Regions from separate parts of the Lysinibacillus sp. GJ-1 genome, predicted to be linked through region 1. Evidence: riboswitches for the same ligand, from Rfam matches in the RefSeq annotation. Region 1 holds a riboswitch; each other region holds the start of a gene.
What was found. A riboswitch is a leader RNA that binds a small molecule or an ion and turns the genes downstream of it on or off. The one in region 1 is predicted to bind S-adenosylmethionine.
Positions count from the first base shown of each region.

Region 2: another riboswitch for S-adenosylmethionine. It lies ahead of metK (methionine adenosyltransferase); the one in region 1 lies ahead of metA (homoserine O-acetyltransferase MetA).
Region 3: another riboswitch for S-adenosylmethionine. It lies ahead of LO754_RS18730 (methionine ABC transporter ATP-binding protein); the one in region 1 lies ahead of metA (homoserine O-acetyltransferase MetA).
Region 4: another riboswitch for S-adenosylmethionine. It lies ahead of LO754_RS20890 (bifunctional homocysteine S-methyltransferase/methylenetetrahydrofolate reductase); the one in region 1 lies ahead of metA (homoserine O-acetyltransferase MetA).

Region 1 covers NZ_CP088912.1:2,171,704-2,179,509, reverse strand. Annotated here, with positions in the region: gene LO754_RS10380 (spore germination protein) at 1-872, shown strand, start outside; gene LO754_RS10375 (Ger(x)C family spore germination protein) at 901-2,097, shown strand; gene LO754_RS10370 (hypothetical protein) at 2,104-2,334, shown strand; gene LO754_RS10365 (GerAB/ArcD/ProY family transporter) at 2,363-3,520, shown strand; gene metA (homoserine O-acetyltransferase MetA) at 3,598-4,533, opposite strand; SAM riboswitch class I at 4,634-4,743, opposite strand; gene LO754_RS10355 (nucleotide excision repair endonuclease) at 4,987-5,358, shown strand; gene panF (sodium/pantothenate symporter) at 5,454-6,899, opposite strand; gene LO754_RS10345 (YhdT family protein) at 6,899-7,162, opposite strand; gene LO754_RS10340 (class I adenylate-forming enzyme family protein) at 7,408-7,806, opposite strand, start outside.
Region 2 covers NZ_CP088912.1:3,641,733-3,649,538, forward strand. Annotated here, with positions in the region: gene metK (methionine adenosyltransferase) at 249-1,445, opposite strand; SAM riboswitch class I at 1,703-1,821, opposite strand; gene pckA (phosphoenolpyruvate carboxykinase (ATP)) at 2,024-3,610, shown strand; gene LO754_RS17950 (prolyl oligopeptidase family serine peptidase) at 3,674-4,450, opposite strand; gene LO754_RS17955 (NUDIX domain-containing protein) at 4,425-4,901, opposite strand; gene LO754_RS17960 (helix-turn-helix domain-containing protein) at 4,960-5,520, opposite strand; gene LO754_RS17965 (L-lactate permease) at 5,727-7,193, shown strand; gene LO754_RS17970 (hypothetical protein) at 7,242-7,559, opposite strand; gene ytzI (YtzI protein) at 7,693-7,806, shown strand, end outside.
Region 3 covers NZ_CP088912.1:3,769,182-3,776,987, forward strand. Annotated here, with positions in the region: gene LO754_RS18715 (nucleotide sugar dehydrogenase) at 1-492, opposite strand, end outside; gene LO754_RS18720 (MetQ/NlpA family ABC transporter substrate-binding protein) at 1,086-1,949, opposite strand; gene LO754_RS18725 (methionine ABC transporter permease) at 2,017-2,685, opposite strand; gene LO754_RS18730 (methionine ABC transporter ATP-binding protein) at 2,675-3,703, opposite strand; SAM riboswitch class I at 3,788-3,892, opposite strand; gene LO754_RS18735 (thioredoxin family protein) at 3,949-4,260, opposite strand; gene LO754_RS18740 (hypothetical protein) at 4,275-4,616, opposite strand; gene gcvH (glycine cleavage system protein GcvH) at 4,815-5,195, opposite strand; gene LO754_RS18750 (arsenate reductase family protein) at 5,277-5,630, opposite strand; gene LO754_RS18755 (acyl-CoA dehydrogenase family protein) at 5,897-7,681, opposite strand; gene LO754_RS18760 (acetyl-CoA C-acetyltransferase) at 7,758-7,806, opposite strand, start outside.
Region 4 covers NZ_CP088912.1:4,193,966-4,201,771, forward strand. Annotated here, with positions in the region: gene LO754_RS20880 (GNAT family N-acetyltransferase) at 1-205, opposite strand, end outside; gene metH (methionine synthase) at 422-3,853, opposite strand; gene LO754_RS20890 (bifunctional homocysteine S-methyltransferase/methylenetetrahydrofolate reductase) at 3,846-5,693, opposite strand; SAM riboswitch class I at 5,783-5,882, opposite strand; gene hemG (protoporphyrinogen oxidase) at 6,002-7,396, opposite strand; gene LO754_RS20900 (globin-coupled sensor protein) at 7,552-7,806, opposite strand, start outside.

The DNA of each region.
Region 1 (7,806 bases):
AAATTGATGGTGTATTAGAAACTGGCTATATTGAGGATTTTATTCAGGACTCGAAATATTCCATATTTCCAATGATTTATAATACAGAACGGCCAGATGTTATTGCCGGTGAATTATTAGAAGGTCGAATTGCGATATTAGTGGATGGAACACCTATTGTATTAACCGTCCCTGTCGTATTTACATCCTTTTTACAGGCTGCAGAAGATTATTACCAAAATTGGATTATTAGTTCCCTAATCCGCCTTTTACGTTTTTTTGGTATTTCGCTTGCATTAATTATGCCTTCTTTATATGTGGCTATTACGACCTTTCATCAAGAAATGCTTCCGACGCCAATGCTTATTAGTATCGCTTCACAGCGAGAAGGCGTGCCCTTCCCCGCCGTCGTTGAAGCACTAATTATGGAAGTTGCCTTTGAAATATTGCGAGAAGCAGGTCTACGGATGCCAAGAACGATTGGTCCAGCCGTATCCATTGTTGGTACGTTAGTAATAGGACAAGCTGCCGTGGAAGCTGGCGTAGTATCCGCGGTGATGGTCATTATCGTGGCATTAACAGCCATTTGTAGTTTCCTGTTTCCTTCTTACGGCTTATCAAATACGATTCGTGTCCTACGCTTCCCTCTTATGATATTAGCTGCGATTTTTGGTTTATTTGGGGTGATGTTCGGCATTATGATGATTATCCTTCATTTATGTAGTTTAAGATCTTTTGGTGTTCCATATATGAGTCCCTTCGGGCCATTAATTGTAAAAGACCAAAAAGATGCGATGGTCTTGTTCCCACGCAGAAAGTTATTGACAAGACCGCGATTGGTTAGTCAAAAAAATAATGTTCGAGAACAACAATATCACGAAAAAAAGAACTAAACATTAAAGTGCAAATGAGGAATCCATCATGTCAAACAGAAAGATGATTTTGTTATTCTTAATCCTCACTTTATTATTGAGTGGTTGCTGGAGTAAGCGAGAATTAAACGAATTAGCAATCGTCGTGGCACTAGGTATCGATAAGGTCGATGAGGATTTTGAAGTTTCCATTCAAGTAGTAGATCCGAGTCAAATTTCTTCAAAGCAACCATCCAGTGGACGCGCACCCGTTGTTACCTACCATGCTAAAGGAAAAAGTGTGTTTGAGGCCATTAGAAGAATGACAACGTTAACACCTCGGAAACCTTATTTTGCTCATTTGCAAATTGTCGTAATAGGTGAAGAATTAGCAGAGGCAGGCTTAAACGAACCACTAGATTTTATTGCAAGAGATCATGAATTTAGAAACGACTTTGATCTTGTAGTATCTCATAAAACAGCGGCAAAAGAAGTGCTGAATGTCTTAACACCCATTGAAAAAATGCCCGCCAATAAATTATTAAATTCGATCAAGGTGTCGGAAAAATCATGGGGTTCAACCTTATCTGTTCGCACAGATGAATTGCTCAACACCCTTAGTGGTAAAGAAAAAAGTGCCGTTTTATCAGCAGTTGAGATACAAGGAGATTTGCAATTAGGGATTGACCAAACCAATGTAGAAAGAATTAAAACACCTGTTATTTTAAAATATGCGGGTATCGCTATGTTTAAAGAGGATAAATTAGTCGGGTTATTATCAGAAGATGACAGTATTTATTTTAATTACTTGAATAACAAAATTAAAAGTACAGTAGAAGTTCTCGCGTGCCCTAAAGGTGGAGAGTTATCCACTGAAATTACGAGTTCGTCCTCCAAAATTAAAGGGACTTTCAAAAATGGTACGCCGCACATCACGATAAAAATTGATGTTACGCAAAATATTGGTGAAGTGAATTGTGCCATTAATTTAACCCAAAACCACACCATTCAACAGATCGACAAAAAGACAGCAGAAAAGATAAAAGCACATACAGAAAAAACTTTAGCTATTATTCAGAAAAATTATAAGCTCGATTTATTAGGTTTTAGCGAGGCACTCCATCGCAGCGATCCGAAAAAGTGGGAAAAGATTCATAAAGAATGGTCAACACTTTATCCAACTGTACCTGTTACGATTCATGTACAGGTCACAACCCAAGGATTAGGAACAATCCAAAACTCATTATTGTACAATTCAAAGGAGTAACTCACGATGTTCATTAGCATGATCGTCATACTTGTTTCGTTGATGATTGCTTATCTTATGATTCCCCCATTGTTGAAAAAAGGCGAAAAAAAAACAATATTCGCCTTTTCTATTTTATTGTTTATAGGCGCCATTTTAAATATCGCCATTGGTTTAAAAATAAATATCCCTAGCCCATTAGATTTTATTACATTTATTTTTACACCTATTAGGAAAATGTTATTATCATTTTTTTAATAAGAATGACTAGAAAGGGTAGTGACTAATGGAAAAACAATTACTTAGTGCCAGACAATTTACAATCATTACCCTTCTCCATTCTATTGGAACGGCCATATTAATTGTGCCAGCGAGCATTACAAAGCAGCTTCATCAAGATGCATGGATTGGCGCAACTATTGGCGTCTTATTAAGCTTTTTAATTGTAAAATTGTATACAAGCCTTGGAACTCAAACACCGCACCTTACGTTTGTCGAAGCAAATGGAAAAATTTTAGGTAAATTTTTTGGAACTTTGACCTCTCTAGGGTTTATCACTCTCGCATTTTTTTCGGCTAGTGAATTGTTATATTTTATTGGCATCTTTATGCAAACAGAAGTAATGCCCGAGACACCTACTTTGTCCTTTGCTGTATTATTTACCATTATTCTTGTTTTTGCATCGTTTCTAGGCATTGAAGTGTTTGCACGGTCAGCAGAAATCCTATTTCCTATATTTCTATTTATATTTATTGTATTTCTTGTTTGTATTTCGCCTCAAATTAATATTGAAAATATCCAACCTATTTTTGAAACAAAGACAACATCTTTAATAACCGGTATTCTTAAATTTATGAGTATTTTTTCATTCCCGCTCGTTATGTTACTTATGATTTTCCCTTCTGCTGTCAATATACCGAAAGCAGCACAAAAAGGATTTTATTTCGGCACGCTCTGCGGAGGAATTGTATTAATTATCATTATCGCCCTCTCAACACTCGTAATTGGTCCAACGAATACTTCCATTGAGTCATTTCCTAGCTATGCACTGGCTCAACGGATTTCTATAGGCAATTTCTTTCAACGTGTTGAAATTGTTATGGCTGTCATGTGGATTATCTCCATCTATATTCGAACTTTTCTCTATTTTTATGCTTCTGTAATAGGTATAGCACAAATCCTAAATATTAAAGATCCACGACCATTGATTTTGCCATTAGGAATGTGCATGATTGCGTTGTCTCAAATTGTTCATCCGAATATTGTGCATTCTAATAATTATAATCAAAAAATTTGGCCTCTGTATTCAGGCTTATTCACTGTCTTGTTAGCCCTCTTATTACTTGTCATTGCAAAAATGCGAAAGATAAAAAGCAAAACAGCCGGTGATTGTTCAAATCAACAAACTGACCAAAGTACATTGAACTCAAGTGAAACAACATAAAAAATCCAATTTCTCAGTATTTCGATTGAGAAATTGGATTTTTTAAATCTTCACAAAAGCAAATGGAAAGCGACAAATTAGATATGGTATTCAATTTCATCAACAAAATCCCATTCATACGGCGTTTCTTGATAAACATAGTAGTTTAGCCAATTGGAGAATAATAAATGGGTATGTGCTCGCCATGTATTAATAGGTTCTTTAGCTGGATCATCATTCGGGAAATAGTTAACAGGCACTGCAATGTCGATTCCTTTTGCCACATCGCGACTATATTCATCGGCTAGTGTTGTCGCATCGTATTCTAAGTGCCCAGTAATCATAATATTTTTATTATCTTTTGATTGGACAATAAAAACGCCTGCATCTTCTGAATACGATAGTAAACGTAATTCCGGATGATTGCGTACTTCTTCGATTGAAACAGAAGTATACCGAGAATGTGGTGCTGTAAATAAATCACTAAATCCTCTTACTAAATCGACCGTTAAATCCGTAATCACATGTGAATATACACCCGAACACTTTTCTGGTAATTCAAATTTTCCGATGCCATAGTGATGATATAAGGCAGCCTGTGCACCCCAACAGATATGCAAGACAGATGTGACATTCTTAGCAGACCAATCCATTATCTCTGAGATTTCTTCCCAATAATTCACTTCTTCAAATGCCATTTTTTCCACTGGTGCACCCGTAATAATCATCCCGTCAAAGCGACGATGGCGTATCTCATTAAATGTTGAATAAAAGAGTTGTAAATGCGATTTACTAACATTTTTAGACTCGTGTGTTGCCGTATTTAAAAATGTTATATTGACTTGTAATGGCGTATTTCCAAGCAATCGAAGTAATTGTAATTCTGTTTTCTCTTTTTCCGGCATTAAATTAAATATTAAAATATTTAACGGACGAATTTGTTGTGTTTTGGCACGATCTTCTTCCATGACGAATATTTTTTCCTCACGTAAATGTTCTCCAGCTGGTAAGTTTTTCGGAATATTAATTGGCATATTGTTGTCCCCTTTTCTTTCATTTTTTTCTCTCTATGTAAATTAAAAAATCCCCCTCATTCCATAAGAGCAAGAATGAGAAGGATAATTATCACGTTCACTCTTATCTCTCAAAGGAAAAATCCTTTGGTGGAATTAGCACCTTTCTAACAATGTTAGAGGTTGCTGAAGCGTCATAGGGCCAAATCCCTCAGCTTCTCTTGATAAGATTATTCAATTAAAAAGAATTGTATCATGAACAATTAAGAATTTCAATAATACATAGAATATTTTGTATTTAAACGAATGGAAGCTTATGAATTGTTAAACACTACTATCAAGTTATATTTTTGACAGCCAGTCCCAATTCTAATAGGCATACACGAAAATTAATGGAACCAATAAATCGTAATGGCAATCATAGAGGTATTATGTTAACATATACCTTTAGTAACAGAGAGGAACGTGAATATTTTGATTAAAATTGAACTCCCAAAACCAGACTTAGTAATTCGTCAACGTGAGCAAGTATTAAAACCAGGGGATGTAGAAATTACGCCTTTCCACGGTTTTATTGATTTCCATAAAATCACTCGCGAAAAAGGTGGCATTTTCTTATTTTATAATGAAAAAAATGAGCTATTATTTGTAGGGAAAGCACGTAAAATTCGCCAACGTATTAAAAAGCATTTTGAAGATAATGTATCACCAATGAAAAAATACCGTGATGAAATTTTCAAAATCGAAGTGTATGAAATTGATGATCCAATGGAACGTGAAATTTACGAAACATATGCGATTAACACATTCCGTGCAAAATATAATCTAGATAAAGTATTTTATTAAGATTCAAGCCGTTAGCATACATGATGCTAACGGTTTTTCTATTCTATAGTGGCAAAAAGAAAAACCCCAAGCGTTGTCACTCGAGGTTTTCATCATTAGATAAATAGTTTTTCATCTTTAAATTTATGAGCTGTTAGCCAACTGACGATAACAAAGATAATCAATGAAGCTACTATCGGGATGGTCACCGTATGCATACCAAAAATCGTCGGATAAAAGCGATCAATCATAATATATAACGTCATGCCCGTAATCATGGACGCAATCGCCCCGTATTTATTGGCTTTTTTCCAATACAACCCTAGCACAACTGACCAAATAAAGACAGCCTCTAAGCCACCAAATGCAAATAAATTGAGCCAAACAAGTAAATCTGGCGGATTTAACGCAAATACAACGACTGCTAAACCAATCACCGTTGTTACCACGAAGCTAGCACGCTTGATTTCTCGATCATTGGCAGTGGGCTTGATATAGTTCAAATAAATATCCTTTACCACTGTTGAACTAACTAGCATCAGCAACGCATTCACGGTAGACATCGTCGCTGCCATTGGTGCTGCTAACACAATGCCCGCTAAAAACGGCGGCAACACTTTTAACGTAAGCAACGGCATTACCTTATCACCAATTTCAATGCCAGGAATTACTGGACGGGCTAATACACCAATCAAGTGCATCCCGAACATAATTGTCCCAATAGCAATTGTGCCAATAATAATCGCTAAATGCATGCTTTTGGAATCTTTATAGCTCATGGCGCGGACTGCTATTTGAGGAAGCCCTACCACACCAATGCCGATTAAAATCCAAAATGTTGAGACGTACAATGGTGTCAGTTCCCCTTCAGCACCAAATGGTGACACTAGGTTTGGATTTTCCGCAACAAGGGACGTCATAATTTGATTGATGCCACCACCGGCAACGATTGTCCCAATCAGTAAAATTACAGTACCAATCACCATAATGGAACCTTGAACCGTATCCGTTAACGCTACAGCACGGAATCCTCCTATAATCACATAAATTAATACTGAAACAGCAAAAATAAAGAGTGCTGCTGTATAGTTAAGACCTGTTAATGATTCAATTAAGCGCGCGCCCCCGACCCATTGTGCCATCATCGCAGAAAATAAAAAGACAATAATACTAATCGCTGACAATATAACGATGACATGGCTTTTGTAGCGTTCACGTAAAAAATCAATTAATGTAATCGCTTGATAGCGGCGAGCAATAATGGCAAATTTCTTGCCTAGTATCATCAGTACAAAATAGCCTGCTGGCAGTTGAGCCATCGCTAACAAGACCCATCCAAGCCCTTTATTATAAGCAACACCCGGTCCACCGATAAAGCTGCTTGCACTACCATACGTGGCAATCATCGTCATTGCTAGGATAAAGCCGCCCATTTCACGACCGCCAAGAAAATATTCCTGTAAAAATGAATTCGATGAACGAACATGCTTATTCGCCCATATGCCAATCCCAAAAATAATAATTAAAAAAACAAGAAGCGGAAAAATAACTTGCCAATGCATTATTCATCCACCTCCCCGTCATCAAATGGTACCTCTTTAAAAAAGAGCTTTAAGACGAGCCAGATTAATACAATCATAAAACCTGTTCCAGCGATGCAACTATAGAAAAACCAAGCTGGGAAACCCAATACATACGAATACGCTGTTGGATCCCCCGAACCTAGACCATAGGCAAAGCCATACCAAATCGCAAAGTTGACAAATACAAGTCCAATGCCAATAAGCGCCTCACGATGCGCAATTTTAAAGCGTTGATCTTTCAAAATAGAATCCCCCTAACCTACTCTATTTTACTGTGATGTAGGACTAATGGGAAGCATTGTGAGAAAAGTAGATAAAAAAAGCAAAAGTTAGCGAACAATCCCTATCAACTGGGTATCTTACAAGGCTCCAATCCGAATACGCTTTCTGCCTTTTCGGACGATTGTTGTGATTTTTGTGGCGATTTCCCCCATCTTATTGGCGGTGTCGGCGTCTTTCGTGGCGATTTCCCCCACCTTACCTATCTTCAAGAGCTTTTTAATTGCAATTGAAGTGCTTTTTTATCAATTTTCCCAACAATCGTTTTTGGTAATTCATCAATCATAATAATTTTTTTCGGGATTTTATAGTGACCTAAATAGCTTCGACACAGGTTTTCTACTTCGTCTACTAACGTATCTGACTTATGATGGCAGACAATAAATGCTGTGACAACTTCGCCCCAATAATTATCTGGTGCTCCAATGACTGCCGCTTCTTTTACGAGCTGATGACGAAGTATGCATTGCTCCACTTCTTGCGGATAGACGTTCTCCCCACCACTAATAATCATGTCTTTCCTACGACCGACGATATAAAAATACCCTTCTTCATCCATTGTCGCTAAATCACCAGTCCTTAACCAGCCATCTCGTATCGTATTGTC
Region 2 (7,806 bases), 1.5 Mb from region 1:
TTGTATGTAGACGTACGGGAAGAAAGCGAATTTTTTCAATTACTTACGTAAAGTCCGCTTAAATCTTTCACTCGATTAAAGAGCACTAGTTGCCTTCACCATTTAAATAGAAGGTGCATTACTCCCCGACTTAGCAGCAAGTAAGAAGAAATGCGAAAGGCAAGATAAAAAGGGGCCACTAGCTAGCCCCTTTCAAAAAAACATTTACGTTTGTTCATTACCAAATCGAATGTTCTTGACAAAACAGATTATAAACTAGCTTTTTCTCTTAGTGCATCTGCCTTGTCCGTATTTTCCCAAGGTACATTTAAATCTGTACGGCCAAAGTGACCGTATGCAGCCGTTTGTTTATAAATTGGACGACGTAAATCAAGCATTTTAATGATGCCTGCTGGACGTAGATCGAAAAGTTCGCGAACCCATTTTACGATTTCACTTTCACTTACTCGTCCTGTACCAAACGTATCAACGGCAATCGATACTGGCTGTGCTACACCGATAGCATAAGCAAGCTGTACTTCTGCACGTTCTGCTAAACCAGCTGCAACAATATTTTTCGCTACATAACGTGCTGCATAGGCTGCTGAACGGTCCACTTTCGTAGCATCCTTACCAGAGAATGCACCACCACCATGACGTGCATAACCACCGTATGTATCAACGATGATTTTACGACCAGTAAGTCCAGCATCTCCTTTTGGACCACCGATAACAAAACGACCAGTTGGGTTGATGAAGTATTTCGTCTGTGCATCTAATAACTCACTAGGAACTACTGGAGCAATTACTAATGCTTTTAAATCTGCTTGAATTTGTTCAAGTGTTGCTTCTTCATCATGCTGAGTTGAAATAACAATCGTATCAACACGAACAGGGACATTGTTTTCATCATACTCAATTGTTACTTGCGTTTTACCATCTGGACGTAAATATGCTAATTCACCTGATTTACGTACTTCTGTTAAACGACGAGCCAATTTATGCGCTAAACTAATTGGTAGAGGCATTAATTCAGGTGTTTCATTACATGCATAACCGAACATTAATCCTTGGTCACCTGCACCAATTGCTTCAATATCCGCATCTGTCATTGAACCTTCACGCGCTTCTAATGCTTGGTCTACACCTTGGGCAATATCAGGTGATTGCTCTCCGATTGCGACTAGTACAGCTAAGTTTTCAGCATCAAAGCCATACTTGCCTCGTGTATAGCCGATTTCTGCTACTGTATCACGCACAATGCCTTTAATATCTACATAAGTAGAAGTAGTAATTTCTCCTGCTACTAATACTAAGCCTGTTGTGACCGTTGTTTCACACGCTACACGGGCATTAGGATCTTCTGTTAAAATAGCATCTAAAATAGCATCCGAGATTTGATCACAAATTTTATCGGGATGTCCTTCTGTTACACTCTCTGATGTAAACAATCGACGGTTTGTCATTTGGTTTTCCTCCTATTACTCTTACAAATAGTATTTGCGAAATTAATACGGTACTCATTACCCATGTCAAGTCCGCTCCTAAAGGATTGAACTCTCAAGCCGTTGTTGCTTTTAACATGAGGATTTCGAAAGATCCGTCATTATAATAAGGAAAGAATTGCACATACTTACCTTTACATTCATTTTAAAAATAAAAAAAATCCTTTTCTCACGTGTACTTAACATGAGGAAAGGAATAATGACTTCGTAACCTTTCACTCTTATCGTTCAAGGGGTATCCCCTTGCATCAGGTTGGCACCAACGCATGTCGTGAAATAGTTCATGCAGGTTGCCGGGTTTCACAGGGCCTGACCCTCCACCAGCTCGGGATAAGAGTATCCGTTCAATTCCTCATCTTACGTAAAAGGTAGAACAATGTCAATTATTTTATGTCGTTTTGTTGAAAAGTATTTAAAACTCGAAAATAATTTTTGAATTAGTATAGATTATTAAAGCAATTGTGTTATACTATTTTTGAAATTAAGAAAAACTCCCTCAAACTCAAGGGAATACTATAAAAAAGGATGGTATTTAATCGATGAATTCAGTAGAAATTGCAAACGAACTGAAGGAATTATTAAACGGCGGGAACATTAACGTTCAACTTTCAGTACCACAATTAGCTGAAAAAGCTACATCTCGTGGTGAGGCAATGTTAACAGTAGATGGCGCAGTTCGTGCAGAAACTGGCAAATACACTGGTCGTTCACCTAAAGATAAATATACGGTAGAAGAAGAAAGCACAAAAGATAAAATTGACTGGGGTAAAGTAAACCAACCAATTTCTTCTGAAGTGTTCGATAACTTATATGTAAAAGTAGTTAAATACTTAAAAGAACGTGACGAATTATTTGTATTTAAAGGTTTTGCTGGTGCTGACAAAGATTCACAATTAAGTATTCAAGTAATCAATGAATATGCTTGGCACAATCTTTTCGCCCATCAATTATTTATCCGTCCAACTGAAGAAGAATTAGCTTCTCACGTTGCTGATTTCACAATTATTTCAGCTCCTAACTTTAAAGCAGATCCAGCTGTTGATGGTACAGCTTCTGAAACATTCATCATTGTATCACTTGAAAAGAAAATCATCCTAATCGGTGGTACTGAATATGCTGGTGAAATTAAAAAATCGATTTTCGGTATTATGAACTACCTATTACCACAACAAGGCATCTTATCAATGCACTGTTCAGCAAACGTTGGGGAAGCTGGTGACGTAGCATTATTCTTCGGTTTATCTGGTACTGGTAAAACGACTTTATCTGCTGATCCTGACCGCAAATTAATCGGTGACGATGAGCATGGTTGGTCTGACAACGGCGTATTTAACATTGAAGGTGGTTGCTACGCAAAAACAATTAACCTTTCTGCTGAAAAAGAACCTGAAATCTACAACGCAATCCGCTTCGGTTCTGTACTAGAGAACGTAGCTGTAGACCCTGAAACTCGTGTTTGCGACTACGATGATGGTTCATTAACAGAAAATACACGTGTTGCTTATCCAATCCAATATATCGAAAATATCGTTGATCCATCTGTTGCAGGTCACCCAAAAACAATCATCTTCTTAACTGCTGATGCATTTGGTGTTTTACCTCCAATCAGTAAATTAACAAAAGAGCAAGCAATGTATCACTTCCTAAGTGGTTTCACATCTAAACTTGCAGGTACTGAACGTGGTGTAACAGAGCCAGAACCAGTATTCTCTACATGTTTCGGTTCTCCATTCCTTCCACTTCCAGCAACTGTTTATGCAGAAATGTTAGGTCAAAAAATCGATGAGCATGGCGCACAAGTATTCCTTGTAAACACTGGTTGGACTGGTGGCGAATACGGTACAGGTAGCCGTATGAAGCTTTCTTATACTCGTTCAATGGTACGTGCAGCAATCGACGGAAAACTAAACAATGTTGAAACAATTCAAGATGCTGTATTCGGTTTACACATCCCTACAGCAGTTGAAGGTGTACCAACAGAAGTGCTAAACCCACGTGATGCTTGGTCAGACAAAGCTGCTTACGATGTGAAAGCTGCTGAACTTGCTGGTCTATTCAACGACAACTTCAAGAAATTCTCAAATGTTTCTGAAGCAATCACTAATCTTGGTGGGCCATTAAAATAATGCATACAAAAAGGGAACGATGTATTCGTTCCCTTTTTTTAGTGTCAGGCACTCAAACAATTTTCACTGCTTCTTCATCCATTCGCATAATGCACGAACCGTTTCACGATTTTGGGCAGGTGGATATTGGTGGGCAAAACGTTGATCATACCAAGTTTCATACACTTTATTGGCATCTTCTAAGTAAAATGCTAACTGCCTTGCATGCTCAATATCTACATTTTCATCCCGATAGCCGTGGATAATTAGCACTGGGGCTGTAATCTGATCGACTTGAAATAAAGGTGTGCGTGCATCATAGGCTTCTGGAACACGATTAGGTGTCCCGCCAATAACCCGTTTCATCATTCGACGCATATCGGTTCGCTCCCAGTATGTAGCTGTGGCATCCGAAACGCCTGCCCACGTCACAACGGATGTAATATCCTTCCGTAAAATGGCTGTCCAGAGCGCCATAATACCTCCACGTGAAAAACCAAACACATGGATATGATCGTTGCAAAATTGTTTTAGCACATCTACTCCATACACTGCATCAAAACGATCTTGACCTGCAAACTCATCACGGCCTTCTCCACCTCTATTCCCCCGATAATAAGGGGCAAACACGATAAAACCTTGGGCTGCAAATTGTGCAACACGTGCTGGTCTTACCATGCCGATACTTTGCATACCCCCACGCAAATATAAAAAACCGTCATATGTACCTTCTGCTTTAGGCTCTGCTAGTAAGCCTTTGACACGTAATCCAAGGGATAGATACGTAATTTCTGATAATCGAATAGCTGGATTTGGTGAAGGATATGGACGTTTTTCAACTATTTCTCCATTGATTGTCAAAGCGCTTCAGCTCCTCTAGCATTTTTTGCATGCCTTCATCTTTCATATGGAAGCTTAAATTTGGATGGCTTGCAAACTCTTCATCGGTTAACCAGACCATACCCGAAGTTTCCAAATCAAAATCTATCTTCTCCTGACTGACAAATTCCGCAGTGAAGACTGTTTTACAAAACAATAGTTCACCGTGGACAGCATATTCTGCAAACCATTGAAGATTTTTCACATGCACACCCGTCTCTTCAAATACTTCCCGAACAGCAGCTTGCTCTAATGTTTCGCCTGATTCTACCTTCCCTCCTGGCACTTCCACACCACGACGCTTATGAATCGTACATAGCCATTTCTGTTCATGTTTTAAAAAGACAAGGACATGCTTTGGTTCAACTTGAAACTCCCCTCTTGTAAAGCTTAAATCCACTTGAAATCCATTCAAATCTTGAAATGAAAACATTCCATTCAACTCCTCGTATTATATTGTCACGAATGTATTCATTATGTTATTCGTCTTATTATTTCATGTACTGTGAGGAATCAATCACAAGAAAATAGTGGCATTCGTCATTCGTCATATTGATAAATCTATGCGCTGTATCTGCTTCAAAAAAAAGAGAATCACCTGCTTCTAATTCTTCAGAAAAAGCACCATGCCCCAATTCAACTCGTAACTTTCCGCTTTTAACAAAAATATACTCTTTTACACCTGCTTTATGCGCGGGAAATATGCCTGATTCTTTGTTTGGTGGAATAATATTTAACACAAACTCAATACCTCGTGATGGAACGGAAGGTGATAATAAATGTCGTTGAAAACCCGATTTTTCATCAACATAAATGGGTCGTTCATCTTTTCTTATGACGACAACCTCCCTTTTTTCCTGCTGATCTAATAAAGCTGAAAGTGTTGTATTTAAAGCTTCTGCAATTTGACAAGCTACTTGTATCGTTGGATTTTTTTCCTCTCTTTCAATTTGAGATAGCATCGAGGCACTCACATTACTTGCGGCTGAAAGCTCCTGTAATGTCATTTTGTTTTTCTTCCTCATTACATTTACTTGCTTTCCAAATCCCATGAATAAAGCTCCTTTCACTACTTTGTTCGCCTACTATTATTTTTACTATAGTGAAATGTAATTAAAAACTTATCTTCGTTAGCCCTTCTACTATGATATTGTACATTATCAATCACAATCAACCTAGAAGATGTTTGAATCATTTCATGCAAGATAAGAAAATAAAATATACTATAGTGAATAAACAAGTATAGGAGTGTTGTTTTATGTTAAAAGTCGTATTAGCGCTATTCCCTCTTGTTAGTATTTTATTTATGATTTTTATTTTAAAGAAATCTTCTATTTTCACTGGCATTTTTGCTTGCCTACTTACAACAGTGATTGCTACTTCTCCTGTTTTTCACCTAAACATCGCATTACTGCCTAAACCTTTTATCAACAGTTTTCTTATAACATTGCCAGTTACCTATGTTTTATTTTTTGGAATATTATTATATCATCTAATGGAAAAATCAGGGTCCATCCAAAAAATAGCTTCTTCTATTGCCACCTCTACTGATAATCGGATTGACCAAGTATTATTATTGGCCTTGGGGCTCTCTCCTTTAATTGAATCCGTTAGCGGCTTTGGTCTAGCGGTCATTGTTATTGCACCTATTTTAATGGCTCTAGGTTTCAATTCCTTACAATCTTCCTTCATTGCATTAATTAGTTTATGTATCATACCTTGGGGCACGTTAGCAATGGGGACAATTATTGGTGCATCATTAGGAAACATTCCTTTAGAGGATTTAGGTATTGGAAGCGCTCTGATGTGCATTCCTATTTATATCTACTTTGCCTTCTTAGTTACATACATAGGCGTCGGAAAAGAAGCAATGCAAAAGAAAAAATGGCGGATACTATCAATGGGATTAGTTTTAGGTTTAAGCGTGTGGGTTTGTAATCGTTTCATCAGTGTAGAACTTGCCGGAGTAGTGGGCTCTTTAACGGTGATGGCGGCTATTTTTATTATGATTTCTTTGCAAAATAGAAACAAACAATATTATTCTAATATCTTTTTAAAAAATATTTCTCCTTATTTGTTGTTAATCGCTCTATTAATCGCATCAAGAACTATTAATCCGATTAAAGATTTTTTAACGAGCCTGCTTACCGTAACGATTGCGTCTTATCAATTCCAATTATCGTTTCTTTATTCGCCTGGATTTTTTCTCTTTATTGTTTGTCTCTTTACTTGTACGCTCTTCCGTTTAAATAAGGCATCCATTTTCGATAGTATCAAATTAACAATCAATAAATGTTATCCTGTATTGCTAACGACTTTTTTATATATTGTGGTTTCCGAAATGATGGCAGAGGCCGAGATGATTCAGCTACTATCCGTAACTGCTGCCAACACATTTGGTTCATACTTTGTATTCATAACACCTTTAATTGGCGCAACAGGTGGTTTTTTAACTGGCAGTAATACTGCGTCCAATACTATGTTTATTCGACTACAAACAGAAACTGCTACGCACATAGGTCTGTCACCTACTATACTTGCTTGCATTCAAAATGTTAGTTCTTCGTTCATGACAATGGTCAACCCATCTAGAGTGGCATTAAGTTGTTCAGTATGTAAAATACATTCATTTGAAAATATTATTCAAAGAAAAATGGCGCTAGTTGGACTTAGTACACTTGCTATTATTTTTCTAGAAATTATTTTTCTATCACGCTTCCACTAGCATAATGTTATACAGGTTATGCAAATATAAAAAATGTCTAGCCAATAGCTAGACACGTTTATTGAAATAGGGAAGTTGTTCTACAAATTGCTTTGTATCATCATCCCCATACTCATGTATAAGTGCATAAATTTTCTTCAAACGTAAATCTAACTCGTCATTTTCTCGATCCAAATGATATTGCAAATAAGGCAATTGTGCGCGCCAACCGTTCGCAATTTCTAATAGTTGCATTTGCTGAAATATTTTTTCAAAAACATCTAATGCTTGCCGGTCTACATTAAGTTCGAAATTCCATTGCCCTTCGTAAGGATTTGTATAATACGTTTTATGGGCAAGTGAAAAATAAACACGTTGACGATCCATAGATAACACTCCTTTTTCCATAGTATGGTGGTTAAGTGGTTATTTTATTCGCTGGAATGTCAAACTTCCTTCACAACTAAGTTAGAGCTTCTAATTTATAATAGATATAACGAACAAGAACGGAGTGAATACAATGAGTTTAACCTCGCTAATCACGATTGCAATCATTATCGTGATATTAGTAACAGTCGCAACCATTCTAAGTGTAAATCGTGCCTATGCTTTTAAACATACGGTCGATGAAAAA
Region 3 (7,806 bases), 1.6 Mb from region 1:
GATATCCTGCCCAATCACATAATTACTTTTTTCTAAAATTGGTTGAACGATTTCTTCAGTCGTTCCAGGGTACGTCGTACTTTCAAGAATCACTAGTGTATTGGCAGAAATATATTGTGCGATTGATTTGGACGCATCTTCAATGTAAGAAATATTCGGTGTACCATCTGCTGATGTTGGAGTTGGTACACAAATAATCATGACATCTACACTTGCAAGCTTTGAAAAATCCGCAGTCGTTTCCAACTTCTCTTCTTTTAAGACCTCTTGGATAACAGCATCCGATAAATCAGCAATATAACTTTCTCCATTCGTTAGCTTAGCTATTTTTTCGTTATTTTTATCAATACCAATTACTTGAAACCCTTTTTTGACCATTTCTATAGCGAGTGGTAATCCTACATAGCCAAGTCCGATTACACCAATTTTTGCCTGTTTCGTTTTGATTTTTTTCGATAAAGCTAACTTTGGTGAGTCAATTTTAATCCCCATAAACAAATTACCCCTTTACCTAATTTTAAACATTAAATACAAATAAATCCTTTTTTGTGCAAAAGGAATTTATTCTCTTGTCACCACAAAATAAGTACACATTTCCAACATACCTATAGTACTAATTTCAACTAAACAAATTCTAAACAATTTTTAATTGAATGTATATATAACTATTTTAAATAAGTTGATTTCACCAAAAACCTTCATATAATCCTTTAGTATTATATCATTTTTGGTAAATTAATACATGCACTATTTTTCTAAATATAATTAACTAGATGCAAAGATGGCATTATTTCAAAAAAAGAAAAAATATCGTCACACTCCGATTGCTTAAAATAAAATGGCCTTTTCCTAATTGTTCACTTTTTCACGCACCTCTTTTTAACTGTATTAATAAAAGTCACATTGTAACACTGAACAATGTTAATAATTCACATTTAATATAATAAATACTTTCTTACTATTGTTATTTACACAAATATGTTCGTAAAAGACGGATTGGACATTGCCTTGAACGACGGATATTTTCCTTACATAAAAAAAGAGTATGTAAGTTTTCACTTACATACTCTTTTTAAAAGTTCATATTATTTAACTGGTACTACTGCGCCTTTCCATTCATCCAGAATGAAGTCTTGGATTTCTTTAGAAGTTAATACTTCTAATAATTTTTTAATTTCTGGTTTATTTTCATCTCCAGCACGTACTGCAATAATATTGACATATGGAGATTCTTTATCTTCTAAAGCAATCGCATCTTTGATTGGGTTTAAGCCATTATCGATTGCGTAGTTTGAGTTGATAAGGACTGCGTCGCCTTCTTCGTTTTCAAACATTTGAACAAGTAGTTCTGGTGCAGTATTCGCATCAAATTTAAAGTCTTTCGGATTATCTACAATATCTTTAATTTCAGCTGCAGTTTTATCGATACCATCTTTTAATTTAATTAAGCCTTTTGCTTCTAATAATGACAGCATACGACCATGGTCTGAAACAGAATTAGATAATAAGATTGTTGCACCTTTAGGAAGGTCTTCAAGAGATTTATATTTTTTAGAGTAAATACCGATTGGCTCGATGTGTACACCGCCAGCATTTACAAAATCATAGCCATTATCTTTAATTTGTAAATTTAAATAAGGGATATGTTGGAAATAGTTTGCATCAATTGTTCCAGAATCTAAATCTTGGTTTGGTAATACATAATCTTGGTATGTTTCGATTTCTAAGTCAATGCCTTCTTTAGCTAAAATCGGTTTTGCTTTTTCTAAAATAACTGCGTGAGGTGTGTTAGAAGCACCTATTTTTAATGTTACTTTTTCTTCAGTTTTTGCACTGTCGTCTGCCTTATCTCCAGTTGTTGAACCTGCTTCATCTTTGTTACCAGCACCACAAGCTGCTAAAGCTAGTACAAGTACTGATAAAAATAATCCTGCTAATAACTTCTTCATTTGTCTACACTCCCTTTATTTTGTTCAAACAATAATATGTTAGCGGTAAATAACCGGTATAACCTTTTTAACGTTTGTCTGTTTTCGAAGTAATCATATCGCCAATCCATTGGATAATAAATACGACTACTAAGATCAAAATAGTTGCCATTAATGTCACATCTTGGCGATTACGTTGGAAGCCATCTAAAAAGGCTAAGTTTCCTAGACCGCCAGCACCAATAATACCAGCCATTGCTGTATAGCCAACAAGGGCAACAGCCGTTACCGTAATCCCAGAAATAAGTGCTGGTAATGATTCTGGAATTAGTACTTTCCATATAATCGTGGACGTTTTAGCACCCATTGAGCGCGCTGCTTCTATAACGCCCTTATCAATTTCTCGTAGTGCAATTAATACCATTCGTGCATAGAATGGTGCTGCACCGATAATAAGTGCTGGTAAAGCTGCATCTGCTCCACGGATTGTTCCAAGTAAAAACTTTGTAAACGGTATTAGTAAAATAATTAACACGATAAATGGTATCGAACGGAATATATTGACGATTGACCCCGTTAAAAAGTTTACGATTTTATTTGCCCATAGTTGGTTCGGGCTCGTTAAAAAGAGGATAATACCAATGGCTAAACCAAGTATGAACGTGATGACCGTTGAGATAGTGGTCATATAAAGTGTTTCATATGTGGCAGACCACATTTTTTCCCAGTCGACATTCGGAAAGAGATTAGTTAGCATCTGCAATCACCTCCGTTTGTACTTCAACTGTATTCAAATAATTTAATGCAGCTGCTACATTTGTCTCTGAGCCATCAATTTGCACAACAAGTGTGCCGTATGCGCCGTTTTTAGTTTGTGAGATGTTACCATGAACAATACTAATTTCTACATCAAACTGCTTCACTAAATGCGATATTACGGGCTGCTCTGTTTTTTCTCCTACAAAGACGAGCTTGACCAATTGCCCTGTAGGATAATTCGCTCTAAGCTGTGCAACAGTCTCCTGCGTTTCCTTCGTATCAGTAATTTGTGAGACGAATTTTTTTGTAATTGCCGCTTGAGGTGCTTGGAACACTTGCAATACTTCACCGCGCTCTACAATTTCTCCAGCTTCCATCACCGCCACACGATGACAAATTTTGCGAATAACATGCATTTCATGCGTAATTAACACAATGGTTAAGCCTAATCGTTCATTAATATCAACTAGTAAATCGAGAATTGCATCTGTAGTTTCTGGATCAAGTGCAGATGTAGCTTCGTCACATAACAAAACTTCTGGATTATTGGCAAGGGCTCGCGCTATACCAACCCGTTGCTTTTGACCACCTGATAGCTGTGAAGGATACGCTTTATCGCGACCTTCTAAGCCAACGAGTGCAATTAGTTCTTTCACGCGTGCTTCTCGCTCACGCTTAGAAACGCCTGCTATTTCTAGTGGAAAAGCAATGTTTTCTGCCACTGTTCGGGACCAAAGTAAGTTAAAATGTTGGAAAATCATACTTACCTTTTGTCTAGCATCACGGAGCTTTTGCCCCTTAATAGATGAAAATTCTTGATTATTGACCTTCACTGTACCTGTAGTAGGTTTTTCTAAACCGTTTAATAAACGAATCATCGTACTTTTACCAGCACCACTGTAGCCGATAATGCCAAAAATTTCACCTTTGTTAATCGAAAGATTTACATCTTTGACAGCAGTCAATTCGCCATTTGCGGTTTTGTATTTCTTCGTAATATTTTGAAGCTGTATCATAGCGAATACTCCTTTTCTCATATAGAAAACCCCTTCTCTCAAGACAAGTAGAAGGGGTCACGTACTTTTATACGCTAAACCGTTCTCTCATCTTTCAAAGATAAATCTTTGGGTGATTTGGCACCTTTTCACAAATGTGATGGTTGCCGGGCTTCATAGGGCACGTCCCTCCGCCGCTCTTTATAAGAGTTCGATATATTTAATAGTTTTTTAATATATTTGTTACTTTACCACGCTAGCAAAGTTCAGTCAATTGGTTTTTTTAACAATTCGTATAAAAATGGTACGGATTGAAAGGCATAAATCTTTTCAATAACCTCTCCTCCATCGCTAACAAGTAAACAAGGTACACTTTCAATTTGAAAATCAAAAGCTATTTGTTCTAAAAAATTGATATTTGCCTTGCCTATTTTTACCTCTGGCAGTAACTGTTCAATGATATTCATCATTTTAGATGCAACGGCACAAGTTCCGCACATCGGTGTATATAAATAAAAGGCAGTTTTGTCTCCAGACTGTACAGCCGTTTCCCACTGCTCTTTTGACCATTCTTCCATGATTTCACGCAACCTTACAAAATATATTCATTATGGATTGAAAAATGAGCACGCAATAAAATCGTCGCTAGCACTTTCCTCGGTGTTGTTTCTACTTCTTTATATGTTGGCATTGTCCGTAAATGCTCGTCCTCTGGATAATGTCTATCCATTAATGCACGTAGTTTATCGCCTGATGTATCCGCATCAAAAAATGTATAGAGCTCACAGCCCTCATATGGGTCGAGTAATTCTTCTAATTGATGCACACCAATTGTACCATTTGTACAAAGGATTGTAACATCTTCACTAAGAATAGGTTCAATTTGAAGCTTATCCGAACGGCCTTCCACGATTAAACATTTGCCTTCGAACATCACGCCACCCCCATTTAGACAGTTATCTACTACAGCATAACATTTGAATAACCGAATTTCATACTATTGCATCTCAACTTTTGAGCGTTTCCATTAATTCATGGCACTAGCAATTCCTAAGATTGCGCCGAAAAATTGTAGCATTATATAATAAAAAACGCCGGTAAATTTGCCGACGTTTTTCTATTACAGGCTTGTTTATTCTGCAATCAATTTTTCGTATTGCTCAGCTGTCATAAGGTTTTCAATCTCTGATGCATCAGCAGGCTCTACAACGATCATCCATGCTTTTTCATATGGTGATTCATTTACGAATTCTGGGCTATCTTCTAAGTCTGCATTTACTTCAACTACAGTACCTGAAATTGGTGCGTAAAGTTCAGAAACAGTTTTTACTGATTCTACGCTTCCGAATGGATCATCTGTTTTAATTTCGTCGCCAACTTGTGGAAGCTCAACGAAAACGATATCTCCTAGTTCTGATTGTGCGAAGTGAGAAATACCGATACGTACTTTACCATCTTCTAATTTTACCCATTCATGTTCTTCAGAGTAACGTAAGTCTTTAGGTGTGCTCATGCCAAAAACCCCTCCATAAATATGTAATATATTCACTATCAGTGTGCCATACTTCTATCATAAAAACAAGGATAAAAGCAGTTATTTCCAAGCTTGCTCAAATTCTGTTTCTTTAAAACCTAACGTTACTTTTTTTCCATCTGTCACGATTGGTCGTTTAATTAGCATACCATCTGACGCAAGCAGTGTAAGTTGCTCATCTTCCGGCATTTCCGCCAATTTATCCTTCAATCCAAGTTCACGGTATTTCATGCCAGAAGTGTTAAAAAACTTCTTCAGTGGCAACCCGCTCTCTTGCCAATATTGCTTTAATTGTTCTTTCGTAGGTGCTTGTTCAACGATGTGTACCTCTTCGTATGAAACGCCATTGTCGTTTAACCACTTCTGTGCTTTTTTACAAGTTGTACATTTAGGATAATGGATAAATTGAATCATATTTGTAGGCTCCTCTACTATCATTTTCTGTAGTATACCATCATAACTAGTATGTGCCAAAATGAAACAATTATAATTGTTTGAGTGCCTGACACCAGTGGAATTCAGAATTGTTTCAGTGCCTGACACTTAAATCTATGCGTTCCCGCAGGAGTCTACGTGGATTATTACTTAGTGAGTCTTAAGACAAAGCTATAAATTGTGTGAGTGCCTGGCACCAAAAAAGACTGTAGATTAAGGTATCTACAGTCTGTTCATAGCTAGTATTATACGATGAATTTTTCAGCTTCGATAAGTTTAACGGAAGCTTCACGTTTTTTAGCAATAAGGTTATAAGGATTGTTGCGAGTCAGTTTGCGAAGCGCTGACAATGTCATCCGTGCAGCATCTCCATCAGCTGAAGCAAGAATCGTATCCTTTGCCTCTTTCTCAATTTCTGCAAATGCTTCTTGGCAGAAAATTTGCGTGTAAAGTAATTTTTGTTGTGATTTTTCTGCACCCTCACGTGCAATCGCTTTTTCTGTACGTAACACAGCAGACTCCATAGCAAATAGTTGGTTTGCGATATTCGCGATATTTACCAATACTTCTTGCTCTTGGTCAAGCTTCGCACCGTAGCGTTGTGCTGCCATACCTGCTGCTAACACAGCGATTTTCTTAGCATTTTTTACAAGGTATTTTTCTTGTGCTAGTGGTTCTGTACCTACTTCTTCTGGCATCATCATCAGCAATTCTTGTTGTAAATTTTGTGCGACTTGCAATAATGGCAATTCGCCTTTTAATGCTTTTTTCATAAATGTGCCAGGCACAATCATGCGGTTAATTTCATTTGTTCCTTCGAAAATGCGGTTAATTCGAGAGTCGCGATAAATGCGCTCTACCTCATATTCTGCCATAAAGCCATAGCCACCATGTAATTGCACCGCTTCATCAGCAATATAATCCAATGTTTCTGAACCAAACACTTTCGCAATCGAACACTCAATTGCATATTCTGCAATTGCATTAGCAATGACTTTCCCTTGCTTTTGTTCTTCAGGGCTCAATTGGCTTAGACGATCTTCAAATAATCCAACTGTACGATAATTTAATGATTCTGACGCATATAATTGAGACGCCATAGTCGATAGCTTTTCTTTTGTTAGGTTGAAATCAGAAAGCTTTGTTTTAAATTGTTGACGTTGGTTCGTATATTGAATCGCTAGCTCTAATGCACGTTTTGAGCCACCGATTGTACCGACACCTAATTTATAGCGACCGATATTTAAAATGTTAAAGGCAATGACGTGTCCACGACCTACTTCACCAAGCAGATTTTCAACAGGTACTTCTGCATCTTCAAGCACTAATGTACGAGTTGATGAAGATTTAATACCCATTTTCTTTTCTTCTGACCCAACAGAAACACCGTTATATGCACGTTCTACGATAAATGCCGAGAATTTATCGCCATCGATTTTTGCATACACAACAAATACGTCAGCAAATCCAGCGTTTGTAATCCATTGTTTTTCACCATTCAAAACATAATGAGTACCAGCAGCATTTAACTTGGCAGTCGTTTTAGCACCTAATGCATCGGAACCTGAACCTGGCTCTGTTAAAGCATAAGCTGCAATTAACTCACCTGAAGCAAGCTTTGGTAAGTACTTTTGCTTTTGTTCTTCATTCCCGAAAAGCACGATCGGTAATGAACCAATTCCCACATGCGCACCATGTGTAATCGAGAAACCACCTGCTACAGACATTTTTTCTGCGATTAATGCTGAAGAAATTTTATCTAAACCAAGACCTTCATATTCTTCCGGTACATCCGCCGCCAATAAGCCTAGCTCACCAGCGGTTTTTAGTAAACGTACTGAATGTTCGAACTCATGATGTTCTAAGTTTTCAACGACAGGTAATACTTCATTCGCAACGTACTCTTCCGTTGTTTTGGCGATCATTTTTTGCTCATCTGTAAAATCTTCAGGTGTAAATACGCGATCTAACGCCACATCCTCAATAATAAATCCGCCGCCTTTAATGATATCTGTAGTTTTTTCTGTCATGTCCAATTCCTCCTTATTTTTCGGTGCCAGGCACGCATACAATTCGCAATTCTTAAACAATTAATTTTTACACAACTTATAGAATTTCAAATACCCCAGCTGCACCCATACCGCCGCCGATACAC
Region 4 (7,806 bases), 2.0 Mb from region 1:
GACTGTAATTTGCAAAACCCGCCACTACTCCATCTTCCTCAAAAACTAACAACGGGTTACCGGCTGCTTGGTGCTCAAGAAACCATTGCTTTTTCTCATCTAACGATTGTATTTCATACCTATATACAGCTTTACTTGTTAAAATAACATCGTTATAAATAGCTAAAACCTCAGGTAAATCTTTTTCTTCCATAAATCGAATCATCCAGTTCACGTCCTCACCTAAAAAGAAATAGAACCCCACCGATAACAGCAGGGTATGTATTGCACAATAGTTCATTCGACAAGCCACAAAGGAAACACAGATTGTGAACAGGTTTGGATAACATCCGTTCACAATCAGTAATATCCGTCGCTCACATGTACTTTAATCGTTGACCGTTAAAGTGTTCTTCATAAAGATAAAGCATTTTTAGCAAAATTACACGTTAAAATATCTCGCATCTGGATGCGCGAAAACTATTGCTGATACGGAAGCTTCTGGCTCCATCATAAAGCCTTCTGTCAAATGAACCCCTATATCTTCTGGCTTGAGCAAACCAAATAATTTTTCTTGGTCCTCCAAGTTTGGGCATGCAGGATAGCCAAATGAGAAACGTTGCCCTTGATATTTCGCAGCAAAACGGTCTCGCATCGTGAAATCTGTATTGTCTGGGAAGCCCCATTGATCACGAATTTCTTGGTGCATACGTTCCGCAAAGCCCTCAGCAAGCTCAAGAGCAGTTGATTGAAGGGCATGACTTTCAAGGAACTTCCCTTCTTCTTTTAATTGACGAGCTGTCGCCATTACACCTTGACCAGCTGTGACAACCATCAATGCAATATAGTCCATTTCTCCACTTTCTACTGTTTTCAAGAAATCTGCTAAACACATAAATGGCTCCACCTGTTGGCGAGGGAATGTAAAGCGTTCAATTTCCGTTTTACTATCGGCAGGATCATAAACGATGACATCATCTCCATCAGCTTGTGCTGGGAAGAATTGATACAAGCCTGAAGGTTTCAATATATCACTTTGTAAATAATCATCCACCAATGCTTTTAATTCTGTTGCTCGCGTATCCCCTGCATCTAGTAATTGTTGAACTTGTCCTTTTAGCCCTAAGTGATGCCCTAGTAATGTTCGCATATTGACATATGGATATAGATGCGACACCGAGTACTCCTTTTTCACATGACGGCGAACATCCGCTGGCAGGAACACCGGTGCATCTTTCACAGTACGTACAGGCTTCACTGTAATTTCTTTAGCAGGTCGTGCTGCACGTTTTTCATCTGCTTCTAATCGTTTTTGGCGGGACTCTGCTATTTCAGCTAAAAAGTTTTCTCGCGTCTCACTACCCATTAACAGATTCACTTGCTCTAGCCCTTGCATCGCATCTTTTGAGTAAATGACAGGTCCTTCATATTCATTAGCAATTTTCGTTTCAGTAAAGCGTCGAGACAACGCCGCCCCTCCTACTAGTATCGGCACATCAATACCAGCAGCCTTAAAGTCTTGCGCAGTGATCACCATCTGCTGAGCAGATTTAACGAGTAAGCCAGATAGTCCGATGAAATCAGGCTTCTCTTTACGAATCGCTTCAATTAACTGAGCTGGCGTTACTTTAATACCTAAATCAACGACTTTGTAGCCATTATTACTTAAAATAATATCTACTAGGTTTTTACCGATATCATGCACATCACCTTTTACAGTAGCGAGCACCATTTTACCTTTACCAGAACTGTCCTCATTTTTTTCCATAAATTGTTCAAGATGTGCTACAGCAGCCTTCATAACCCCCGCTGATTGTAATACTTCTGCGACGATAAGCTGATTATCGTTGAATAAACGACCAACCTCAGCCATCCCTTCCATCAGCGGCCCATTAATAATATCAAGCGGCGCCTCAAAAATTTCACGAGCGGCATCTAAGTCTTCAATAAGCCCCTCTTTTGTTCCTTCTAAAATATAGTAAGCTAAGCGCCCTTCCACCGTTTTCGGAATATCCGCTTCTGTTTTCTCTTTCTTTTTATCACGATAAAAATCAGTGAAAACCGCTAATGTTTCATCATTTGTATTAAACAATAAATCATTTGCTAGCTTAATTTCCGCTTCAGGAATCGATGCATAACGCTCTAATTTCTCTGTATTTACAATCGCGTAATCCAAGCCCGCCTGTGTACAGTGATATAAATAAACAGCGTTCAGAACTTCACGACCCACTGGTGGTAAGCCGAAAGAAATATTACTGACACCGAGTACCGTTAACGTACGTGGCATTTTTTCTTTGATAAGACGTATGCCCTCAATTGTTTCAAGTGCTGATCCAATATATTGTTCATCTCCAGTACCGACCGGGAACATTAACGGGTCAAAAATAATATCTTCAGGAGCCAAGCCCCATTTCTCCGTTAATAATTGATAAGAACGCTCAGCAATTTCTAATTTACGATGACGATCTACTGCCATCCCCTGCTCATCAATCGTACCGACAACTAAAGAAGCACCATATTTTTTCACTAATGGCATTACGGCGTCAAAACGCTCTTCTCCATCCTCTAGGTTAATAGAGTTAATGATGGCTTTCCCTTGAGAAAATTTCAATGCTTCCTCAATTACTTTTTCATCTGTGGAGTCGATAACCAGTGGAACCTTAACCTTTTTCACAACTTCCTGCATAAATCCACGCATATCCGCCAATTCATCTCGGTCAGGGTTCGCTAAACAAATATCGATAACATGTGCACCATTTTTCACTTGCGCACGTGCAATTTCTGCCGCTTCCTCATATTTACCATCAATAATTAAATTTTTAAATTTTCGAGAGCCAATAACATTTGTTCGTTCCCCAATAAATAATGGACGCATTGAATCATCGTACACTAAAGGTTCAATACCCGATACGACATGACCATGTGTAGCTTCAGGCAATTGACGTGGCTTTGCATCCTTCAGTACTTCTCTAATTGCTGCAATATGGGCTGGTGTTGTCCCACAACAACCACCGACAATATTCAGCCAGCCTTTTTCCGCAAAACCTTTTAATTTTTGTGATAGGGATTCGGGTGATTCATGATAGCAACCTTCCTCATCCGGTAAACCTGCATTCGGATAACAGCTAATATAGCCAGTAGAAAGCTCTGCTAGTGAACGAATATGGTCGGTCATAAATTCTGGACCAGTTGCACAGTTTAAACCGACTGAAAGCGGCTTAATATGTTCGATTGATATGTAAAAAGCATCGATTGTTTGCCCTGCTAATGTTGTACCCATCGGTTCAATCGTGCCGGATATCATCACCGGTAATTCTTTGCCCGTCTCTTTAAACGCACGTGACACCCCTAGTGTCCCCGCTTTTACATTGAGCATATCTTGACTCGTTTCAAGTAGCAGTACATCTGAACCTGCTTCAATTAGAGCCTTTGCCTGTACATAAAAGTTTTCTTCTAGTTCATCAAAGGTAATACCGCCAGTGACTGATAATGTTTTCGTCGTTGGGCCCATCGCTCCGGCAACGAAACGTGGCCATTCTGAAGTAGAAAATTCATCCACTACTTTGCGTGCAATTTCCACAGCACGTTTATTAATCTCTTCCGCCTTAGCCCCAAGATTATATTCATTTAATACGAGAGGTGTACCGCCAAACGTATTTGTGCAAATGATATCCGCACCAGCTTCTAAATATTTTCGATGAACCTTTTCAAGCACATCGGGTCTAGTTAATACAAGATTCTCGTTACATCCATCAAGCTCCTCACCACCAAAATCTTCTGCTGATAAGTTTTCATTTTGAAGCATTGTACCCATTGCGCCATCCAGAATTAAAATTCGTTTCTCTAGTTGCTCTTCAATCAAGTGCTTAGCCATCTATACTTACTCCTTTTTTCTGTTCATCCAATTGTCCGATAAATTTCATTAATTCAAGCGTCATATCATAGCGTAAAAACGGTGTAATTAAATAAATACCATTAAAATATTCTGCCGCTACTTCTACTAACTCTTTGGCAATTGCAATCCCTTCTAATGTTGAACGTTCTTTATCTTCACCACACGCCTTCATACGTGATAGTGCATCGTCTGATAATTTAATCCCTGGTACTTCATGATGTAAAAACTCGGCGCTCTTATAGCTCGTTACTGGCATAATCCCAATATAAATTGGGGCGTCTAAATGCTTTGTTGCTTCATAAATTTCCACAATTTTTTCTTTTGTATAAACAGGTTGAGAAATAAAATAATCCGCACCATGTTCAATCTTTTTCTCTAAGCGTGTTACTGCACGATCTAATACACGAACATTGGGGTTAAATGCTGCCGCAACAGAAAAATTTGCTTTCTTACGAAGTGGCTTACCGGAAAATGATATCCCCTCATTCAACTGTTTAATTAATTGAATAAGCTCCATGGATGAAACATCATAAACACTTGTGGCACCTGGGAAGTCTCCTACCTTTGTTGGATCTCCAGTAACCGCTAAAATATCATGAATGCCAAGTGCATTTAAGCCCATTAAATGGGACTGTAGACCAATTAAGTTACGGTCACGGCACGTAATATGCGTCAACGGTCGTACACCATGTGTCTCCTTTAATAACGCACCCATAGCGACATTACTAATGCGGGGAGACGCAAGCGAATTATCAGCCATCATCACGACATCTGCACCTGCTTCATATAATTTTTTTGCCCCTTGAATAAAACCGTCAATTTCTAGATGTCTCGGAGTGTCTAACTCTACGATAACCGAACGTTCGCGCTTCACCTTTTCATGTAGCGGTTCATATGTCGCAGGTTCCGCTTCCCGCACAATCTCTACTTTTTCAGGTTTCGTATACTTTGCTTCAACCGGCGTTAACTCTTCTAAATATTTCTTCGCAGCTGCTATATGCTTAGGTGTCGTACCACAACATCCACCGATTAAACGAACACCTTGGTCACGCAATGCAACTGCCGCTCGGCCAAAATAATCAGCTTCTGACTCATAAACGACACGCCCATCCTCTAAATCTAGTAGTGACGCATTTGGATATGCTGACATAAATGCTTTATCAGGAAGCTCCACACCTTCAAATGCTTGAATTGTATGATGGGGACCTAAACGACAATTGACGCCTACTACATCTGCACCAAGAGCTTGTAACTCATGTAATGCTTGATTTAACGTCATTCCATTTTGCAACACACCCGGCTCATGCATGGATACTTGTGCAATAATTGGTAGCTCTGTTTTGCCGCGTAACATATTTAACGTTGCACTTAACTCTTCAAAATCATAATACGTTTCAAGTAAAAGACCATCAGGATTGCCTGCAAGTAACACATTTGCTTGTTCTTCAACAGTCAATAATATTTCCTCTAATGTAGCATCACTTTTACGGATGCCACGGATGCCCCCAATTGTCCCTAAAACAAATTGCCCGCCATCAGCTGCCGCTCGTTTTGCAATCGTGATTGCCGCTTCATTAAATTGTTGCACTCGTGATTCTAAGCCGTAACGTGCTAATTTAATCGCATTTGCACCGTAAGTATTGGTCTGAATGACATCTGCACCAGCGGCTATATATTCTCTATGAATTTTTTCAATTAACTCCGGTCTTTGTACATTCATTTCCTCATGACAGTACTCTAAGCCGTAGCCATATAATACTGTACCAATGGCTCCATCCGCAGTAAGCACATGTGTTTTTAACTTTTCTAGCAATCCCATAAATCGTAGCCCTCTCTTTCCTTGTATCCAAAATATAAAAAGCCTTCTTTTACAAAAAGAAGGCTTTAACGAATCGCAATTGTTGTTCCTTCTCATCTTCGACCAATAAGGTCTTCTGGATTTAGCACCTGACATAAGTTGGTTGCTGAAGCTTCATAGGGCCAGTCCCTCGGCTTCTCTTGATAAGAATATAGTATGAATTTTTCAAATAATTAAAAGAATCATATCGTTTACAGGCGATAGAGTCAAGACTATTTCACTTAACAAAGAAGATTTCTCACGAAAAAAATATTATTTTAGCTTTAACTTCACCGTGATACTAGTTTTTCCGCAAGCGCTTCGCCTATTTTTTTACCATTTTGAATACAAGCACCAATACCTACGCCGAAATATGAGCAACCTGCTATCGATAAGTTGGGATACCGTTCTGCAAGCTCCACTGTTAAGCCTTTCAACGCCTCATGATGTGCCAAATCGTATTTTGGCATTTGATCGATCCACTTGGCTACATTTACAACCATTGGTTTTTCATCAATGCCTAAACTTTTCTTTACATCTTCTAATGCTACAGCTGTCAATTCTTCATCTGTCATCATACGTAATGTTTCATACGCAGGGTTAATGCTCTTATAAAAGAGGCGCACGAGCAATTTGCTATTAGCAGATGTATGTTTCCATTTTCGGCTTGTCCATGTTGCGGCATTGCATTGTACATTCGAGTTATGTGACACAATAAAGCCTGTCCCATCTGCCGGTAGCACTGCGTCTGGTACATCAAAGCCTAGGTAAATGGTGATGGCAGAGGCTGTAGTAAATTCTTTAAAATAGCGATCCAATGATGGGTCCTGTAATAAGCTTTGTACGGCTTCATTTGGCAGTGCTAATACTACGTGCTCAGCCTCAAACATGCTTCCATCTGCTAATGTAATTGTATAATGTTCTTCATGTTTTTTTACATTGGTTGTCGCTACGCCTTTAATAATTTCTACATTTGTTAACGTTTCTTCAAGACGATGGATAAGTGATGATAAGCCCTGTTTAAACGAAATAAACTTTTTGTTGGAAGCTTTTACAAATTGTTCGCGATTTGCCTCAAAACCTTTAATAATACTACCGTACTCATTTTTATAGTCGATTATGTACGGTAAGGTAGATGCTATCGACAGTTGATGGAGGTCACCCGAATATACCCCAGCTAATACTGGTGCAATTTGATTTTGTACAAGTTCTTCCCCTAAGTAATATGTTAAAAACTCACCGATTGAGCTGTCCTTAGTAAAGCCTTTATTCGGCATTGTTAAATCTTGTAATGCCTGTTGTTTACCTGCTTCTGATACTAGTGTACTCGCTTCAAGAGACGCTAAACTCATTGGAATACCGAATGTTGAATCAGCAGGGATCGCATGTAATTCGTCATTTGTATAGATATAAGATACCCCTGTTTCGTTGTACACTAGCTCCTGTTCGAAATTAAGCTCCTGCACCAACTCCATGACCCCTTTATGACGAGCCACAATCGAGTCAGCACCCGTTTCCATAATGAATCCTTGCTCATAAGCGGAATGTAACTTACCACCTAAGTAGGGATTTTTCTCAACAAGCACTAGTTTGACATCTATGTTTTTTTGCAATACTTGGCGTTGTAAATAATGCATCGTACATAAACCAGTAATGCCGCCACCTAATACAACTATTGTTTTCATAAAGTATCGCCCCTAATTCGTTATTTCTCTCCTTATTAGTATAAACTTTTTTCACAAACAATAACGTTCAACCCATTACAAATTTAGCAACACTATAAAGTGTCAGGCACTCAAACAATTCGAAATTGTTTGAGTGCCTGACACCGAAAGTTCACCTAGTTTAAGTTTTGTGCGACATTTGCTAATTTGTCAGCTGAATTTGTTACTTCATTAAATGCTAGCCCAAGCTCATGAAGGACCTGAACTAAGGCCTGAACCTCTTTTTCCATAAGGTCATTTTGACACTTAGCTTCTGTCATTGCATCTAAAATTTTATTAAACTGTCCTTCAGTTTGAGCCATGTTCTCCTCACCTGAAGCAACCTCTGCCTGAATATTACTAAGCGAATATGCCAGTTTAGACGTTCGCTC